2 regions of the Lysinibacillus sp. NPDC096212 genome follow, and region 2 is predicted to be linked to the other one. Evidence: riboswitches for the same ligand, from Rfam matches in the RefSeq annotation. Region 2 holds a riboswitch; the other holds the start of a gene.
What was found. Region 2 has a riboswitch for lysine ahead of ACIQ7T_RS14475 (amino acid permease). Riboswitches for the same ligand answer to the same signal wherever they lie in the genome.

Region 1: another riboswitch for lysine. It lies ahead of ACIQ7T_RS02795 (aspartate kinase); the one in region 2 lies ahead of ACIQ7T_RS14475 (amino acid permease).

The regions. Positions count from the first base shown of each region.
Region 1 covers NZ_JBIWFQ010000002.1:228,953-237,424, forward strand. Annotated here, with positions in the region: gene ACIQ7T_RS02775 (amino acid permease) at 1-439, shown strand, start outside; gene trxA (thioredoxin) at 567-878, shown strand; gene uvrC (excinuclease ABC subunit UvrC) at 1,020-2,810, shown strand; gene ACIQ7T_RS02790 (hypothetical protein) at 2,821-3,015, shown strand; lysine riboswitch at 3,152-3,330, shown strand; gene ACIQ7T_RS02795 (aspartate kinase) at 3,549-4,787, shown strand; gene ACIQ7T_RS02800 (hypothetical protein) at 5,131-5,604, shown strand; partial or broken gene ACIQ7T_RS02805 (methyl-accepting chemotaxis protein) at 5,617-5,952, shown strand; gene ACIQ7T_RS02810 (CZB domain-containing protein) at 6,088-6,390, shown strand; gene ACIQ7T_RS02815 (hypothetical protein) at 6,576-6,779, shown strand; gene ACIQ7T_RS02820 (YslB family protein) at 6,958-7,392, opposite strand; gene ACIQ7T_RS02825 (succinate dehydrogenase cytochrome b558 subunit) at 7,665-8,273, shown strand; gene sdhA (succinate dehydrogenase flavoprotein subunit) at 8,340-8,472, shown strand, end outside.
Region 2 covers NZ_JBIWFQ010000013.1:126,541-135,012, reverse strand. Annotated here, with positions in the region: gene ACIQ7T_RS14485 (nitric oxide synthase oxygenase) at 1-576, shown strand, start outside; gene ACIQ7T_RS14480 (CynX/NimT family MFS transporter) at 669-1,877, opposite strand; lysine riboswitch at 2,053-2,229, shown strand; gene ACIQ7T_RS14475 (amino acid permease) at 2,317-3,780, shown strand; gene ACIQ7T_RS14470 (hypothetical protein) at 4,334-4,555, opposite strand; gene ACIQ7T_RS14465 (response regulator transcription factor) at 4,811-5,503, shown strand; gene ACIQ7T_RS14460 (sensor histidine kinase) at 5,508-6,443, shown strand; gene ACIQ7T_RS14455 (ABC transporter ATP-binding protein) at 6,580-7,503, shown strand; gene ACIQ7T_RS14450 (ABC transporter permease) at 7,496-8,185, shown strand; gene ACIQ7T_RS14445 (Nramp family divalent metal transporter) at 8,312-8,472, opposite strand, start outside.

The sequences.
Region 1 (8,472 bases), on a different contig from region 2:
ATCACGTGTTCTGTATACACAAGCTGTGGACGGGCGTGTACCTAAAATCTTTGCCCATTTATCAAAAAGAAAAGTTCCGGTATATGCCATATTAGCGTGTACGTTAGCTTTATATATGGCTGTAATATTTTCTTTATTTGCGGGAAGCAAAACTTTTGATTTCCTAATGGGTTCGCTTGGATATACCGTGTTATTTATTTGGTTAATTATTGCGATTGCACATCTGAAATCGCGTAAAAAACAGCCGGAAAAAACAAGTACCTATGCAGTAAAATTGTTCCCTTATACAACTTGGATCGCTATTATTGCGTTAAGTGCAATTCTGATTGGTATTATTTTCACAACATCTATTATCGTAACAGGTATTACATTAGCTATTTATCTCTTTATTACGCTAACGTATGTCTTTAAAGGTCGTTTTCAAGAGAATGAGGCTTAATAACAAAATCAACTAATGCCTTTTTCGATCTTATTTTTCATAAATTTTGCATACTAGGCAGATTGTTCGCTCAAGAGAATTTATCCATGCTATACTACAAACATAGTAAGTTTAAGGAGGATTTCAAATGGCAATTGTACATGCAACAGATGCAACTTTCCAAGACGATATTAAAGAAGGTTTAGTACTAGTAGACTTTTGGGCTGCTTGGTGCGGACCATGTAAAATGATTGGACCAGTTCTTGAAGAAATGGATGCTGCAGGTAGTGCGGCTAAAATTGTAAAAGTAGATGTAGATAACAACCAAGGTACTGCAGCGCAATACCAAATTATGTCTATCCCATCATTACTTTTATTCAAAGACGGTGAATTAGTAGATAAAACTGTTGGTTTCCAACCAAAAGAAGCGTTAGAAGCATTTATCGCAAAACATGCTTAATTTGTAAGAAAAAAAGAGTCAAGCCATCAATATGATGTGCTTGGCTTTTTTTCGTTATATAATATAGAGGAAAAGCGAACGTTATATTTGAGAATAGACAAATCTTTATTTGCTTTTTTAGAAAAAGGGGGCAGGTAGGCGATGAATGATTTAATTAAACGAAAGCTTGAAATTTTACCAGATCAGCCTGGCTGCTATTTGATGAAAGATCGACAAGGAACTATTATTTATGTCGGGAAAGCAAAAGTGCTGAAAAATCGAGTACGCTCGTATTTTACTGGTACGCATGAAGGGAAAACACAGAGACTTGTAAGCGAAATAGAAGACTTCGAGTACATTGTGACATCCTCCAATATTGAAGCTTTAATTTTAGAGCTTAATCTTATAAAACTACATGATCCGAAGTACAATATTATGCTAACGGATGATAAAACGTATCCGTATTTAAAAATTACAAATGAGAAACATCCACGTCTTATTACAACACGAAAAGTGAAAAAGGATAAGGCGAAATATTTTGGGCCATATCCGAATGCGTATGCAGCAAGTGAGACAAAAAAGCTGCTAGATCGTTTGTATCCTCTGCGAAAATGTGTACAACTCCCTACCAAGGTTTGCTTGTATTATCACATGGGGCAATGTCTAGCCCCTTGCGTGAAGGATATTGAAGCTGAAACTTACCACGATATGATTGAGGATATGACAAAATTTTTAAATGGTGGGGTTGAGGAAGTCAAAAAGGAGCTAGAAGTAAAAATGCTAGCGGCCGCAGAAAATTTAGAGTTTGAGCGTGCAAAGGAATTTCGCGATCAAATTGCACATATCGATACAGTCATGCAAAAGCAAAAAATCGTATCAAGTGATACAACGAATCGTGATGTATTTGGCTATGCCGTCGAGAAGGGTTGGATGTGTGTTCAAGTTTTCTTTGTTCGTCAAGGAAAGCTTATAGAGCGAGATGTCTCGATTTTCCCGGTTTATCAAGAGGCAGAAGAGGAATTTTTAACGTTTGTTGGACGATTTTACGAGAAGCTAGAGCACATTAAACCTAAGGAGATTTTTATCCCACAATCTATTGATGCAGATATTTTAACGGAATTACTAGAAGTTAAGGTACTGACACCAAAACGTGGGCAAAAAAAAGAGCTAGTTGAATTAGCGACGAAAAATGCTGAAATTGCTGTAGCAGCGAAGTTCCAGCTTATTGAACGTCAGGAAGAGCGCACAATAGGAGCATGTGAGGCGCTCGGTGAAGCGATGGGCATTTCTACGCCGTTACGGATTGAAGCCTTCGATAATAGTCATATGCATGGGACAGATGCTGTATCTGCAATGGTTGTATTTATCGATGGAAAACCTGCGAAGAAGGAGTATCGAAAATACAAAACACGTACCGCCGCCAAGCACGATGATTACGGGGCAATGCAGGAAGTAATACGTCGTCGATACACACGTGTATTAAAAGATGGTCTACCTTTACCGGATTTAGTACTAATAGATGGTGGGAAGGGACAAATGGAAGTCGCGCGTGAAGTATTAGAGGATGAGCTCGGCCTTGTCATTCCAATTGCCGGATTAGCAAAAGATGAAAAGCATAATACTTCACAGCTTCTATTTGGTGATCCACCAGAAGTTATTGCGTTAAAACGTACAAGTGATGGATTCTACTTATTACAACGAATTCAGGATGAAGTACACCGCTTTGCTATAACCTTCTTACGACAGCAGCATGAGAAACACGCTATACAATCTGTCCTCGATAATATAGAGGGAATTGGTCCAAAGCGAAAACAACAATTACTCAAGCATTTTGGTTCTGTCAAAAAAATTCGTGAGGCAAGTATGCAGGCATTACAAGAAGCAGGGATGCCTGCTAATCTTGCTAGCAATATTCATGCTTATTTTCATTCAGCAGAAGACTCTCACCTCTAAAGGTAGTGAGATGAATGCAGATGGAATTCCTTTTCAGTGGGTGTACAAACACCTACTGAATGAAAATAAAGCCTTCGGACGCATTGTTTATCTGTGCGAAAGCGAAGCGTCAGCGGCAAATGTCTTCTGCGCGAAAGCGAAGCGTCAGCGGCAATTACGCCAAGGCGAAATTGATTTTCGACAAGACACATTGTCAAAGGATTAGACGTATGCTAAGGTTGTATATAACATTGCTCTTCAATAAAGCGATGTTATATACGGCGCCTTAGTTTTTTTAGTAGTTTCTACTTATTGAATTGGAAATTTCTTCACTAAGGTTCAATTAAATACGATCACTATTTAGTGATGATAGAGGTGCAAGGTTCAAGAGTAGTACATGCGAGGACGAACAAGTCCAGTGAAAATGTATGAAAGGGGAACTTGCCGAAGTGGAGCATCGTTGTTTCCGATGCTGTGCTGGTTTTACATTTAAGAGATGTAAGACTGTCGATTCTAAACGTTTCGGAGAGCTATCACACATGCGCAAGTTACTTTATTGTACATGTTATAGGCAGCTTTCACGTTATGTGAGGAGCTGCCTTTTTAGTTTTCCGAAACAACATTTTTTCAAGTCTGTTACTTTTACCTAAGAGGTGAAGGGGTGCTATTTGCTTTTGTGGTGTTATTTTGTGAAAAGCTGCAAAAGCATAGCTACTTTATAATCAGTAAAATGATTGAATACGAAGGAGAATGATAAAGATGGCGAGAGTTGTGATGAAATTTGGTGGTGCTGCATTAGCATCAACAGAGCACATTCAAAATGTTGCGCAAAAGGCGATTGCAGAAAAGGAAAGAGGTTTTGATGTTGTCGTTGTCACTACAGCTATGAGGAGTATATCTAAAGAATTAACAAAGATGGTTCGTGATTTATCAGACAATGCATCTAAGCGTGAACTAGACGCATTACTTTCAACAAGCTCACAACTTACTAGTACATTAGTGGCAATTGCTTTACAGGAGGAAGGATATGATGCTGTGTCATTAACGGGCTGGCAGGCAGGCATTGAAACTGATGCTATGTATAGCAATGCCCGTATTGATGGGATGGATGCTAGACGAATAGAAGAGCATTTTGTACAGGGGAAAATCGTAGTCGTTGCTGGGGAACAGGGTATCGATAATTTACGGAATATTACGACGTTAGGTAAAGGTGGGGCGGAAACGACGGCTATAGCCATTGCAGCAAAATTGAAGGCGAAGCGGGTAGATATTTACACGAATGTGGATGGAGTCTATACAGCTGATCCAAGTCATGTTGCTGGGGCACAAAAGCTAAAAGAAATTTCCTATGATGAGATGCTAGAGCTATCAAACTTAGGGTCACAAATTTTACACCCGCGAGCTGTAGAGTTAGCAAAGAAGTTTCAAATCCCGGTTATCATTAGGTCGAGCGAAATAGATACAGTAGGTACTTTATTGAAGGAGGAAGTTGAAATGGAAAAAAATTTAATTGTACGAGGTGTTGCCTATGAGTCAGACGTTATTCGCTTAACGATTGGTTATGATGCTTATTCTAATGCTTCGTTAGCAGATATGTTCACAATACTTGCGGAAAATCGTATAAACGTCGATATAATCGTACAAGCAATAATTGATGGCTTAAAGCCGACTGTATCATTTACCATTTTAAAAGAGGAGTTCGCTGAAGCATTACGTGTACTAGAAGATAGTAAAGTATCACTAGGATTTAGTTTTGCTGATTTTGAAATTGGTTTAGCGAAAGTTTCCATTATTGGATCTGGTATGGCATCTAATCCAGGGGTGGCTGCCCGAATGTTTGATCGTCTACGCCGTGAAGATATCCCTGTAAAAATGGTAAGTACTTCTGAAATAAAAGTGTCTGTCGTTGTACCTCAGGACGAAATGATTCGTGCAGCAAATGCATTACATGATGAATTTAATTTATTTCAGGAAATGTCTTTTGTACAGAAAGCGTAGCGACAACTGAGTGATCAACTTCGTGCCGCTGACGCTACGCTTTCGCGCAAAAAACATTTGTTGGCCTAATGCCTTCGGACGCAATTTAAAAGAGTCAAAGATGGATAGAGCACCCAAAGTCAAATTCGTGGATAGAGCCACCAAAATCGTGGATAGAACAGCCAAAGCGACGGAAAGAAGGGCATAATTGATTTTAGAACAAGCGCTTTTCATATAATGTTGAAGAGGATGTGTCAGTAAAAGGCACATCCTTTTTTGTTCACATCAATTTAATACTTTATCTAATTCTATTGTTATATAATAAAATATGACATTTTTTACCAAAGGGAAGGTGGAAGTTTGTATGGGGTTATTTGGTTTATTTCAAAAGTCAATGGATGAAAGCGTTGAGAAGCACAACGATTTAGAAATACAAATATTAAAAAAGCGAATTTTGGAATTGGAACTTGAGCAGGAAAGTATTGATGTGAAAAATGCGATTTTAGACTTTGTACTAGCGCATATGGAGTTAATTAATTTTCAAACGGCTTTAAAGGTTCAAAATGTCTCTACGAGTGTAGGGGATATTTCAGCAATGAGTGAAGAAATGTCGTCAAATACAGAGGAGGTGCTTGCGGTTGAGCAAAATGTTAATGCAAACATTCAAGAAATAAAACAGCATTCATTACTACTTGTAGAAGAAATGGAATCATCCATTTCAAAAGGTGAAATGGTTCAGGAGCTGTTGACCAAAGGAGCAAATTCAACAGAGCAACTGAATGATGAAATGACTAAAATGGATGATATCAGTAAAGGTGTAACCGGGATTGCCGATTAAACGCAACTACTATCTTTAAATGCCTCTATTGAAGCCGCACGTGCTGGTGAGCATGGAAAAGGCTTTAATGTTGTCGCGATGGAGGTAGGGAATTTAGCCAACAGCTCGAAAGGTTCATTGCAAGAAATGACAAAGATTCGCTCAGTCATTGATAAGAAATTACATAATACAATAACAAATATTAAAGAAGTCGAACATTATTTAACTGACTTTATAAGTGTCATGAAGGACAAAATTGCTAATCTGACTGTAACAAGTAGAAATATTGAAGAAGCAGCACATGGTATTCATCAAATAACAGTTGCATCAGAAGAAAATGTAATAGCTGTAGGTCGTTTAGCGGAAACGACGACGGAATTATCACATTCTAGTGACTTCTCGGATATAATACAAAATCAAGTATCTGAAATGTTAAAAGCTATTGCACCGACAATCAGAAAACCATCAGAGCAAACGGTAGTTAGCCAATTGGCAGCAAGGTTAATGGATCATGCTAGCTTTTTACGAAATGCTATTCAAAAGGCTGGTCAGAAAGAAACGATAAAAACGTATCATCAATGTATGTTTGGAAAATGGTATTACGGACATTTTGAGGAATATCAGAACTTACCAGAATATCGTCATATTGAACAACCACATGAATTAGTACATATGGCCGCACAAAAATTAGTGAATGAACTGTCAATTAATAACATAGAAGAAATGATTCAACACTCACTTAATATTTTGGAGGCATTTATTGGGTTAATAGATGTACTTTTAAAAGAAAGACGTGCACAACTATAAATTAGAAAAATGATTCGTAAACATAAACGAGGGGGTGATTTCCGTTCTGGCTAGGCGCTTTGTAGCTGTCGCTTTGCTTTTCGCTACAGAAAACATTTGTTGCTGACGCTTCGCTTTCGCACAGATAAAACATTTGTTGCTGACGCTTCGCTTTCGCGCAGAGCAGAGCTTCCTGGGGGCGTCCGATGAGCCGCTTCACTTGCTATGCTCGCTCCAGGGTCTCGGGCCAACACGATGTTGGTTACGAAGGCGTTATCACAGGACGTGATGTTCTTAGCCTTCGTTCCTCTATTGCTGATCCCCAAGGAGTCGCCCAGCCTCCACTCCAATCAGCCAATTCACATGACATACGCTTTAGCAACATGTCATCCCTAAACTCATCATCATAACGAGGGGGTGATTTCTGTTCCATCACGACGCTTTACTGGGGGCGTCCAATGGAGCTACTTCGCTTGTCCATTTATGACGCTACTCCAAGGAGTTGCCCAATCTTCGCTACAATTAACTTCTATTGTATACATAAAAAGGATTGTCATCCATAAATGTGGGATGGCAATCCTTTTCGTTTTATTCTGTAGGAACGGTATTCATGATTCTTTCTTTAACGTCCCATTTTACTGTGAACGTTACATTTTGTTGCTTTTCACGTTTTTCATCATAGCATTCTGTTAAATAACCTTTTACTTGCTGGATTTGCTCAGCTATAAATCCTGCTTCAAGTCTAAAGCTTCGAAGACCGATTTGTAACAGTTCTGGATCATTTGTCAACTGGAATATACGTCCATCTTTCGATTCTTTGACAAGCTCTAAATTACCCCAACAGGCATCTGCGAAAAATGCGATAAGTTCATCTTGACTTGTACATGGGAACTTCCGAGCTAGATCTTTTCCTGCCCAGTAAAGGACATCATCTTCGTGTTTACCAAGAATGGAAGATAAAATATAATCGCGAATTATCTCATAGCCAAATGCTGAGATTGTAGGAGATGAAGTGTTTAACATTGAAAGCCTTCTTTCTTAGAATTTTCTTAAAATTCGACACTGATAAAGTAAAGATAGATTTTTCGAGAAAAAACGATGCATCATGTACTAGATTACTTATTTAATAAGGAATATGAAAAACTTTAAGTTGCCTTGACGCTCGTAGCTCTTGAGAGTACAATAAACATGTCATAATATTGTACCATGATGAAATACACAGTCAATGAAGTATCAGTTACAAAATGATGACTTCTTTAGTTGTGCTATTTTAAGTACTAAGGGGGGTAACAGTCTTGTCGAAAGATCGAGAGTTTTTATGGCGTCGCTTACATTCTCTACTTGGTATCATTCCAGTAGGTCTGTTTTTAACGATGCACCTGTTCATTAACTTTACAGCAACAGGCGGAGCAGAAAGTTACAACGATGCTACCGCAGTAATGGAAAAGATTCCATTCCTTATCCTAGTTGAATGGATTGTCATTTATATTCCATTAATGTTCCACGCATTCTATGGTGTCTACATTGCATTCACTGCTACACCAAATACAGGACGTTTCAGCACATACCGTAACTGGATGTACTCATTACAACGTTTCACTGGTGTATTCTTAGTGATCTTCATTGCATGGCATATTTTCCAAACTCGTATTCAAAAAGCACTTGGTACAGAAGTTGATTACGACATGATGGCGGATATCGTTTCTAATCCATTCATGCTTGGATTCTACATCGTTGGTATTATATCAGCAACTTTCCACTTATCTAACGGTTTATGGGCATTCCTAGTTAGCTGGGGTATTGTACAATCTCCTCAGTCTCAAAAGATTGCTACTTATGTAACAAACATTATTTTCGTAATTCTAAGTGTAGTTGGTGTGGCTGCTATTTTAGCTTTTGTTTAATTTAATAGAAGCTACTATAGAGTACATGCAATCATTGCAATTTTTTAAGAGGAGTGAGAAATAATCATGGCGAAAAGCAAAATAATTGTTGTCGGCGGCGGTCTAGCTGGTCTGATGGCAACGATTAAAGCAGCTGAAGTTGGTACTGAAGTTGATTTATTCTCATTAGTTCCTGTAAAACGCTCACACTCTGTATGTG
Region 2 (8,472 bases):
CCACTCGTTGTACAGGTGGATGGAAGGGAACCACAAGTGGTTACTATCCCTGACGAATATGTACTAGAGGTACCTATTCGTCATCCGGAATCTGCTCAAGTAGAGAAGCTAGGATTAAAATGGTATGCAGTGCCGATTATTTCAAGCATGCGCTTTCAAATGGCAGGTATTGATTTTGAGGCGGCCCCATTCAATGGTTGGTATATGGGTACAGAAATTGGAGCACGTAATTTAGCAGATCATGAGCGTTACAATATGTTGCCCGCTATAGCAGAAATTTTCAATCTTGATACAACTAAACAGGCTTCTCTATGGCGTGATCGCGCATTAGTTGAGCTGAATATTGCCGTTCTGCATTCCTTTAAAGAAGACGGTGTCAGCATAGTAGATCATCATACAGCTGCACAGCAATTTAAATTGTTTGAGGAAACAGAAGCAGCAGCGGATCGAAAGGTTACTGGCAATTGGACGTGGTTGATTCCACCTCTCTCACCAGCTACGACTCATATTTTCCATAAACCTTATGTTAATGTTTACAATACACCAAATTACTTTTATCAGAAACCACCTTATTAGTAGAGAAAGGCAGCACACTTTAAGATTGTGCAAATACAAAGCGACCCATGATCAATTATGCCGAGGCATAATTTAATCATGAGCCGCCCTTTTTAATTCACATATTCATTTTTAGAAGCCCTAAATGAACATATAAAGAGAATAAATGTTACGACAACAAATAACCAGCCGGTGATATTCCAACCACCGAATAAATCATGTAAATAACCAAATAAGATTGGACCGATTGCGGCTAATAAATATCCTAGTGATTGCGCAAATCCTGATAAATCAGCTGCCTCAAAAGCTGTACGGGTACGTAGTGTAAAGAACATCATCGCTAATGCGAATGAAGCGCCTCCGGCTAAGCCTAGTAGCACCATCCACAGTACAGCGAGGGTCGTCCATTCCATGACTACTCCGATAAAGCCAACTAAGTAAAATACTGTAAACATTAATACGAGAGGACGTTGAGATGTCATTTTACTAGCGATAATAGGAACAGCTAAAGCCATTGGAACTTGTGAAAATTGCATGATGGAAAACATCCAGCCTGCGCGATCTGCAGCTAATCCTTGTGATATATATATTTCAGGAATCCAAGCGGCGGTTGTGTAGAATAATAATGACTGAAATCCCATAGCCCCTGCTACTGCCCAAGTAACAGGTGATTTCCATAATGGTGTACGTTCTTTCGTAGTCTTATTAGTCGGTTCAGGCTTATTAAATTTCAACTGTGGAATCCAAATTACAATAGTTAACACCACAAGAACAAGTGAAATGGCCAGTGCACCTTGCCAACCAAGTGATGAATTGGCAACAGGATAGCTAATGCCAGCACCGAGTCCAGCCGTCAAATTCATCGACATTGTGAAAAATGCCATAAGTAAACCTACGTGAAAGGGAAATTTCAATTTAAGTAATCCTGGAATTAGTACATTACCAAATGAAATGGCTATACCAATTAGCATCGTACCAAATACGAGTAAACTAGTTGTGCCAAGGGAGCGTAGTACAATCCCTCCCCCTAAAAGAATAGTTGATAAAAATAATGTTAATTCTAGTCCAAATTTACGTGCGACAATTGGAGCGAATGGTGAAATGATTGCAAATGCTAGCAATGGGATCGTTGTTAGAAAGCCTGCTAGTATATTGGATATGCCGAGGTCTTCACGGATAAAGGAAATGATAGGTCCAACAACTGTTAGCGGCATCCGTAATGTCGAGGCAATACAAATTATTCCGATAACGAGCAATAAGGTTGTACCTTTCCAGTTAATTTTCCTGCTAGGATAAGTATCGGTATGTTCATGAGTAGTCAGATAAATCCCCCCTTGTTAGAACAAACTTGATTGAATCACTATACCACTTTATCACAATAATAAAAATAGTGGAAAATTCACAAAATATAGAATATTAATCGAGTTATTGAAATGCCATAGGTCGTATGTTAAACTAATACCCATCATAAATTTAATATTTAATGCCTCATGTTTGTAGTGAGGTAGAGGTCGCGGTATTTAAGAGTATGTTAATGGAAATGACAAGCATTAGAGAAATTAGCTGAAAGGAAATACTGCCGAAGTGTGAGGGGACTTGAAAACCTCATGCTGGGGCTGTCTCCGAAAGGAACAGAACTGTCACGTTTGAACAACGTGTTGAGCTATCATTTTGAAGGAACAGAGGATTTACTTAGCCATCACAGCAACGTTCATGTGATGGCATTTTTTTCGCCTCTTAAAAAAGGAAGGAAGCTATATCGTGAGTGAAATAAAAGTCAATCAGCTCGGTCATAAAGCACCGAAGCTGAAAAAAGAATTAAAAAGCCGTCATATTACAATGATTTCATTAGGCGGTACAATCGGTACTGGATTGTTTTTAGCTAGTGGAGGTGCCATTGCGCAAGCAGGCCCTGGCGGTGCACTACTCGCCTATGCATTAATCGGTATCATGGTGTATTTTTTAATGACGAGCTTAGGGGAAATGGCAGCTTATATGCCATCATCGGGCTCATTTAGTACGTATGCTACAAAATTTGTAGACCCAGCTCTAGGCTTTGCGCTTGGCTGGAACTACTGGTACAACTGGGCAATTACAATTGCGGCAGAAATTTCTGCTGTCTCATTAATTATGAAATATTGGTTCCCAGATAGCTCATCAGCACTTTGGACTGTTTTATTTATTGCTGTCGTTTTAACGTTTAATCTATTATCTGTAAAAAGCTATGGTGAAAGTGAATATTGGTTTGCCATGATAAAGGTTGTAACTGTCATCATTTTTATTATTATCAGTTTCCTAATGATTTTTGGTATTTTAGGAGGAAACGCTCCGGTAGGCTTTACGAATTTCTTTATCAGTGATGGACCATTCCACGGTGGATTTCTTGCTACATTTGGTATTTTCTTAGCTGCTGGATTCTCGTTCCAAGGGACAGAGCTACTTGGAATAACAGCAGGTGAAACAGATGATCCTGGTAAAAATATTCCGAAAGCTGTTAAGTCTGTTTTCTGGAGAATTCTTTTATTCTATATTTTAGCGATCGGTGCAATTGGGCTGCTGATTCCATTTACAGACTCACGTTTGCTATCTGAAGATATCGCTGTTTCACCATTTACACTGGTGTTCGACCGTTTAGGAATTGCCTTTGCTGCTTCATTGATGAATGCTATCATTTTAACGGCAATGCTGTCAGCAGGGAATTCAGGGCTGTACGCATCTTCTCGTATGCTTTGGCAATTGGCAGTAGATGGACATGCACCGAAATTTTTCGCTAAACTAAGCCGTCGAGGTATTCCGATTTACGCATTACTGGCGACTTTAGCTGTAGGCTCCCTAGCATTTTTAGCTTCATTCTTTGGTGATGGTGTAGTCTATATGTGGCTTCTAAATGCCTCTGGGATGTCTGGCTTCATTGCTTGGCTAGGAATTGCATTTAGCCATTACCGTTTCCGTCGAGCATTCGAGGTACAGGGCTTAGATCCGAAACTGTTACCGTATAAAGCAAGGCTATTCCCATTCGGCCCGCTATTTGCCTTTACGGTTTGTATGATTGTTGTTATTGGACAAAACTACAATGCCTTTATGGGTAATACAATAGACTGGTATGGAGTCCTTGTCTCCTATATCGGTATTCCACTGTTCTTATTCTTATGGCTTGGCTATAAAATCAAGCATAAAACTAAAATGCTTCCATTAGAGCAATGTGATTTAAAAGTCGAACAATAAAAAATAAAACTGTCCTGTAAGTCATAGAAATTGACTTGCAGGGCAGTTTTTTTAGTTTAATAATAAATTTGTAATTCTAGACGTACAATCAAAATACTTCAAGTGAACGATTAATCTTTAAGGTTCAAAACCTCGTATCACCATAATTGCAATCATCGATCCGTAGATGACAAGAATAAGCAAAATGATGAGTAATCCTAAATATTTAGAAATACCTGTTTGTTTTGATCGAATTCCGGATATCCCAAAATAAACACTCATTATCCACAGTAGAGCACCTAAATAAAAGTAAATACCAAAAATGCTGTTTTCACTTAATGAACTAGCATAAAACAATAACAACCCAATAATACAAAATATAATAGAAAAAAACCGTAATTCCTTCTAAAAGTCATTTTTCCAGCCCTTTCTAAATTATTTTGATTATTGCTAACAATATACCAATCAATACAGTATGTTACAAATCTGCATTTTAGGCTTCAGATAAAATTACTGGAGAGAATAAAAAGGGGACTTTAGTTTCTCGAATCGTCCCCACTTTTGGTGCGCAACCTTAATATGGTAAAATGATAGATAAATAACACATCATCAAATTTTGGGTAGGACATTTGTTGAAACGTATACCATGCATATAAGTTGATTGGAGTGGAGGCTGGGCGACTCCTTGGGGATTAGCAATAGAGGAACGAAGGCTAAGAACATCACGTCCTGTGATAACGCCTTCGTGACCAACATCCTGCTGCTGACGCTTCGTTAGCACTACGCTTTCGCGCAAAAATCATCTGTTGCCCCAAGCGGCTCATCGGACGCCCCCAGGAAGCTCTGCTCTGCGCGAAAGCGAAGCGTCAGCGGCAAATGTTTTATCTGTGCGAAAGCGAAGCGACAGCAACAAATGTTTTATCTGTGCGAAAGCGAAGCGACAGCAACAAAGCGCCCAGTTGGAACGGAAATCAACCCCTCTTTGTGGTGATGATCATAGTAATGATAAGTCATATATATACTGCTTTATATTAGAAAGAGGTGCATGAAAGTGCAAAAGCATATTTTACTAGTAGAAGATGACGAAGCCATTCGTGAAATGGTAGAAAACTATTTAACGATGGAGGGGTTTCTTGTTACCTCTGCAGTAAATGGAGAAGAAGCATTACAAAACTGTTTAAACAACCCCTTTGATTTAGTGATCTTGGATATTATGATACCGAAACTTAATGGATTAGAAGTTTTAAAGATTATACGAGAGCAAGCATCACTTCCAATTATCATTATGTCAGCCAAGGATAGTGATGTTGATAAAGCATTAGGATTAGGGTTAGGGGCAGATGATTATATTGCCAAGCCATTTTCGATGCTGGAATTTTCGGCACGTGTTAAAGCCGTAATTCGTAGAGCTACAAAATACTCCAGTCAAGTAGAGGAGAAGAAAAATATTGTAGAGATAGACAAATTATCGATCGACCTTGTTAATTTTTCAGTTGAGAAGAATGGACAGCAAATAAAGCTCACATCAAAGGAATTTGGCATCTTAAAATTATTCGTGACAAATCGTAATCGAGTTTTTACAAAGCAGCAAATTTATCAATTGATTTGGAATGATGCTTACTATGGGGATGAAAATATTATTAATGTACATATAAGAAGATTACGCGAAAAAATTGAAGACGATCCATCCAATCCTCTATATATTAAAACACTTTGGGGAATCGGCTATAAATTAGAAGGATAAACTGATGATTATATTACTATTACTAATGATTGTGTTACTTTTAGGTATTATTATTTTTCAGGTGAGAGCAAAAAAACAACAAAACGCTATGATTCAATACATGCATCAAAAACTGCAAGCAATCATTAACGAACAATCGAGCGAAAAGATTTTAGTGTCGACGGCTAATCAAGAATTACAGCAGCTACTAATTGCGATGAATGCGTTGCTAGACCACAACCAAAAAGTACTGGCGACACATCGAAAAATGGAAAGCTCTATGAAAAAGATGTTGGCCAATATTTCTCATGATCTTAAAACGCCTTTAACAGTTGTACTAGGTTATACGGAAATGCTGAAGCTTCATCACTCACTTAGTGAAGAGGAGCAGAGACGATTGCTCACTGGCGTCCATTCGAAAACATTGGAAGTATTGAAAATAATCCATACATTTTTTGACCTGGCAAAATTGGAGGCAGGAGATACAGACTATCCAATGACGAAAATTAATGTAAGTGAAATTTGCCGGAAAAATATTTTATCATTTTACGATATGATCACATCTATGGGCCTAGAGATCGATATAGCAATACCAGAGATATCCGCATATGCACGTGGCAATGAAGAAGCGTTAGATAGGGTTTTGAATAATTTACTGTCCAATGCAGTTGCCTATGGAGCGGCAGGAAACATCATTGGGCTCACAGTAAGAAATGATGATACGAATATTTTTATTGATGTATGGGATCGTGGTAAGGGGATCGGCGAATATCATATTGATAATGTTTTTGAAAGAATGTATACACTTGAGGATTCCAGAAATAAATCCTTCCAAGGGAGTGGCCTTGGCTTAACTATTACAAAACGCCTTGTAGAATTAATGGAGGGTTCCATCCAGCTTTCTAGTATCCCATATGAGAAGACCATTTTTACAGTTTCTTTAAAACGAATGACATACTGAGCAGCCATGCTTGTAGAGCTTTTTAAGTGCTTTACAAGCTTTTCTTCTGCGCTTAAGAAATTTGTAAGAATCAAGTAATAAATTAGAGAGTTTCATTTTTTATAATAAGGATAGCAAATTTAAAGGAGAGATCTACATGACATATATTGTGAAAACAAATCAGCTTACGAAGGTGTTTGAGGGGAAAGAAGTCGTTTCTGCTGTGACTATGCATGTGAAAAAGGGAGAGATATACGGTTTTTTAGGTCCTAATGGTGCCGGAAAAACGACAGTCATGAAAATGCTAACAAACCTTACAAAGCCAACGAGTGGAGATATTGAAATCTTTGGTGAAAAATTAATGGACCGCTCATTCGACGTGCTGAAAAGGATGGGAACGATTATTGAATACCCAATTTTTTATGAAGATTTAACTGCACAGGAGACGTTAGAGCTACATTGTGAATATATGGGCTATTATGACAAGAAAGAAATTTCCCATGTCCTAGATCTAGTGAAACTAACAAACACGGAGAAGAAACGTGTAAAAGACTTTTCTCTTGGGATGAAACAACGGTTGGGTATTGCGCGTGCAATTATTACTAAGCCGGAATTACTTATTTTAGACGAGCCGATTAATGGACTAGATCCAGTTGGCATTAAAGAGCTTCGAGAACTATTTAGGATGCTTTGTAAAGAGTATGGAATTACGATTATTATCTCTAGTCATATTTTGGGTGAAATTGAACAATTGGCAGATACAGTTGGGGTTATTAAAGATGGAAGATTAATTAAGGAAGTATCAATGGACGCTGTCAATCGTAGTCAAACAGATTATATTGAAGTGATTGTCAATGATGGGAAAAAAGCTGCCTTTATTATAGAAAGTAAATTAAATATTACTAATTTCAAACTAATGGATGACAATTGTATTCGAATTTATGATTCGACAGCTTCACAAAAGGTGCTATCTAAAACATTGATTGAGCATGATATTGAAATTGAGGGCATCAGCAAAAAAACAAGCTCATTAGAGGATTATTTCTTGAAGTTAATCAATGGAGGTGTGGCTAGTGCTTAATTTAATGCGTCTAGAAATGAAAAAGTATCATATTGGTTCATATATAAAAAAAGCTGTTTTTGCAAATTTCATAATACTAGGTGTTATATTTATGCTTATATTTATTACTAAAATAGAAGGGGATCAAGATTTTAGAACTTATCAGACGGCATTTGGCCTTATAGATTCAGGCGTAAGGGCAGTATTTATTATTTTTGCTAGCGTGTTAATCGCCAAATTCATTATTGGAGAATTCAAATATAAGACCATCACAGTAGCATTTATGTATCCAATAAGTAGAAAAAAATTAATTGCTTCAAAGCTAGCCATTGTTGTTCTTTTTACCTTTAGTGCAATTATTTTATCGACTATTTTTGTAACAGCGATTTTTTGTGCTGTTAGCGAGAGTTTTCAGCTACTTCCAGAAACATTATCGTTCTCTTTCATAATACAACGAATTCCTGCCGTGATCATAAATGCAGTTTCAGCATCATGCATTGCATTAATACCATTGTATTTTGGCATGAGAAAATACTCCATTCCGGCAACTATTATATCATCTATAATAATTGTATCGGCCGTATCATCGAATTCAGGTAACTTCACCTTGTATGATATTATTTTCATACCCATCACTTTAGCTATTATCGGTATAAGCGTGGCCTATTTATCATTCCGAAACATTGAGAAGATAGATATTTAAGGGTAAATAAATAGCCAATCATAAAAAGTAGGGGATGATATTTGTTAAACCACGTTATGAAAAACCCCTTACATGTAAAAATGCCAGATACAAAGCCAAATAATGGTCTTTGTGTCTGGCATTTTATTAACCAAATACCGTTTGCCATAATAAATAAAGATTTAGAGCAACTACAATCACTACGACAATCCATCCTAATACAGTTGTAATACGATGATTGACGAGGCTTCCCATGATGTCACGTTTACTTGTAAACATAACAAGCGGTACAAGAGCAAATGCAATAC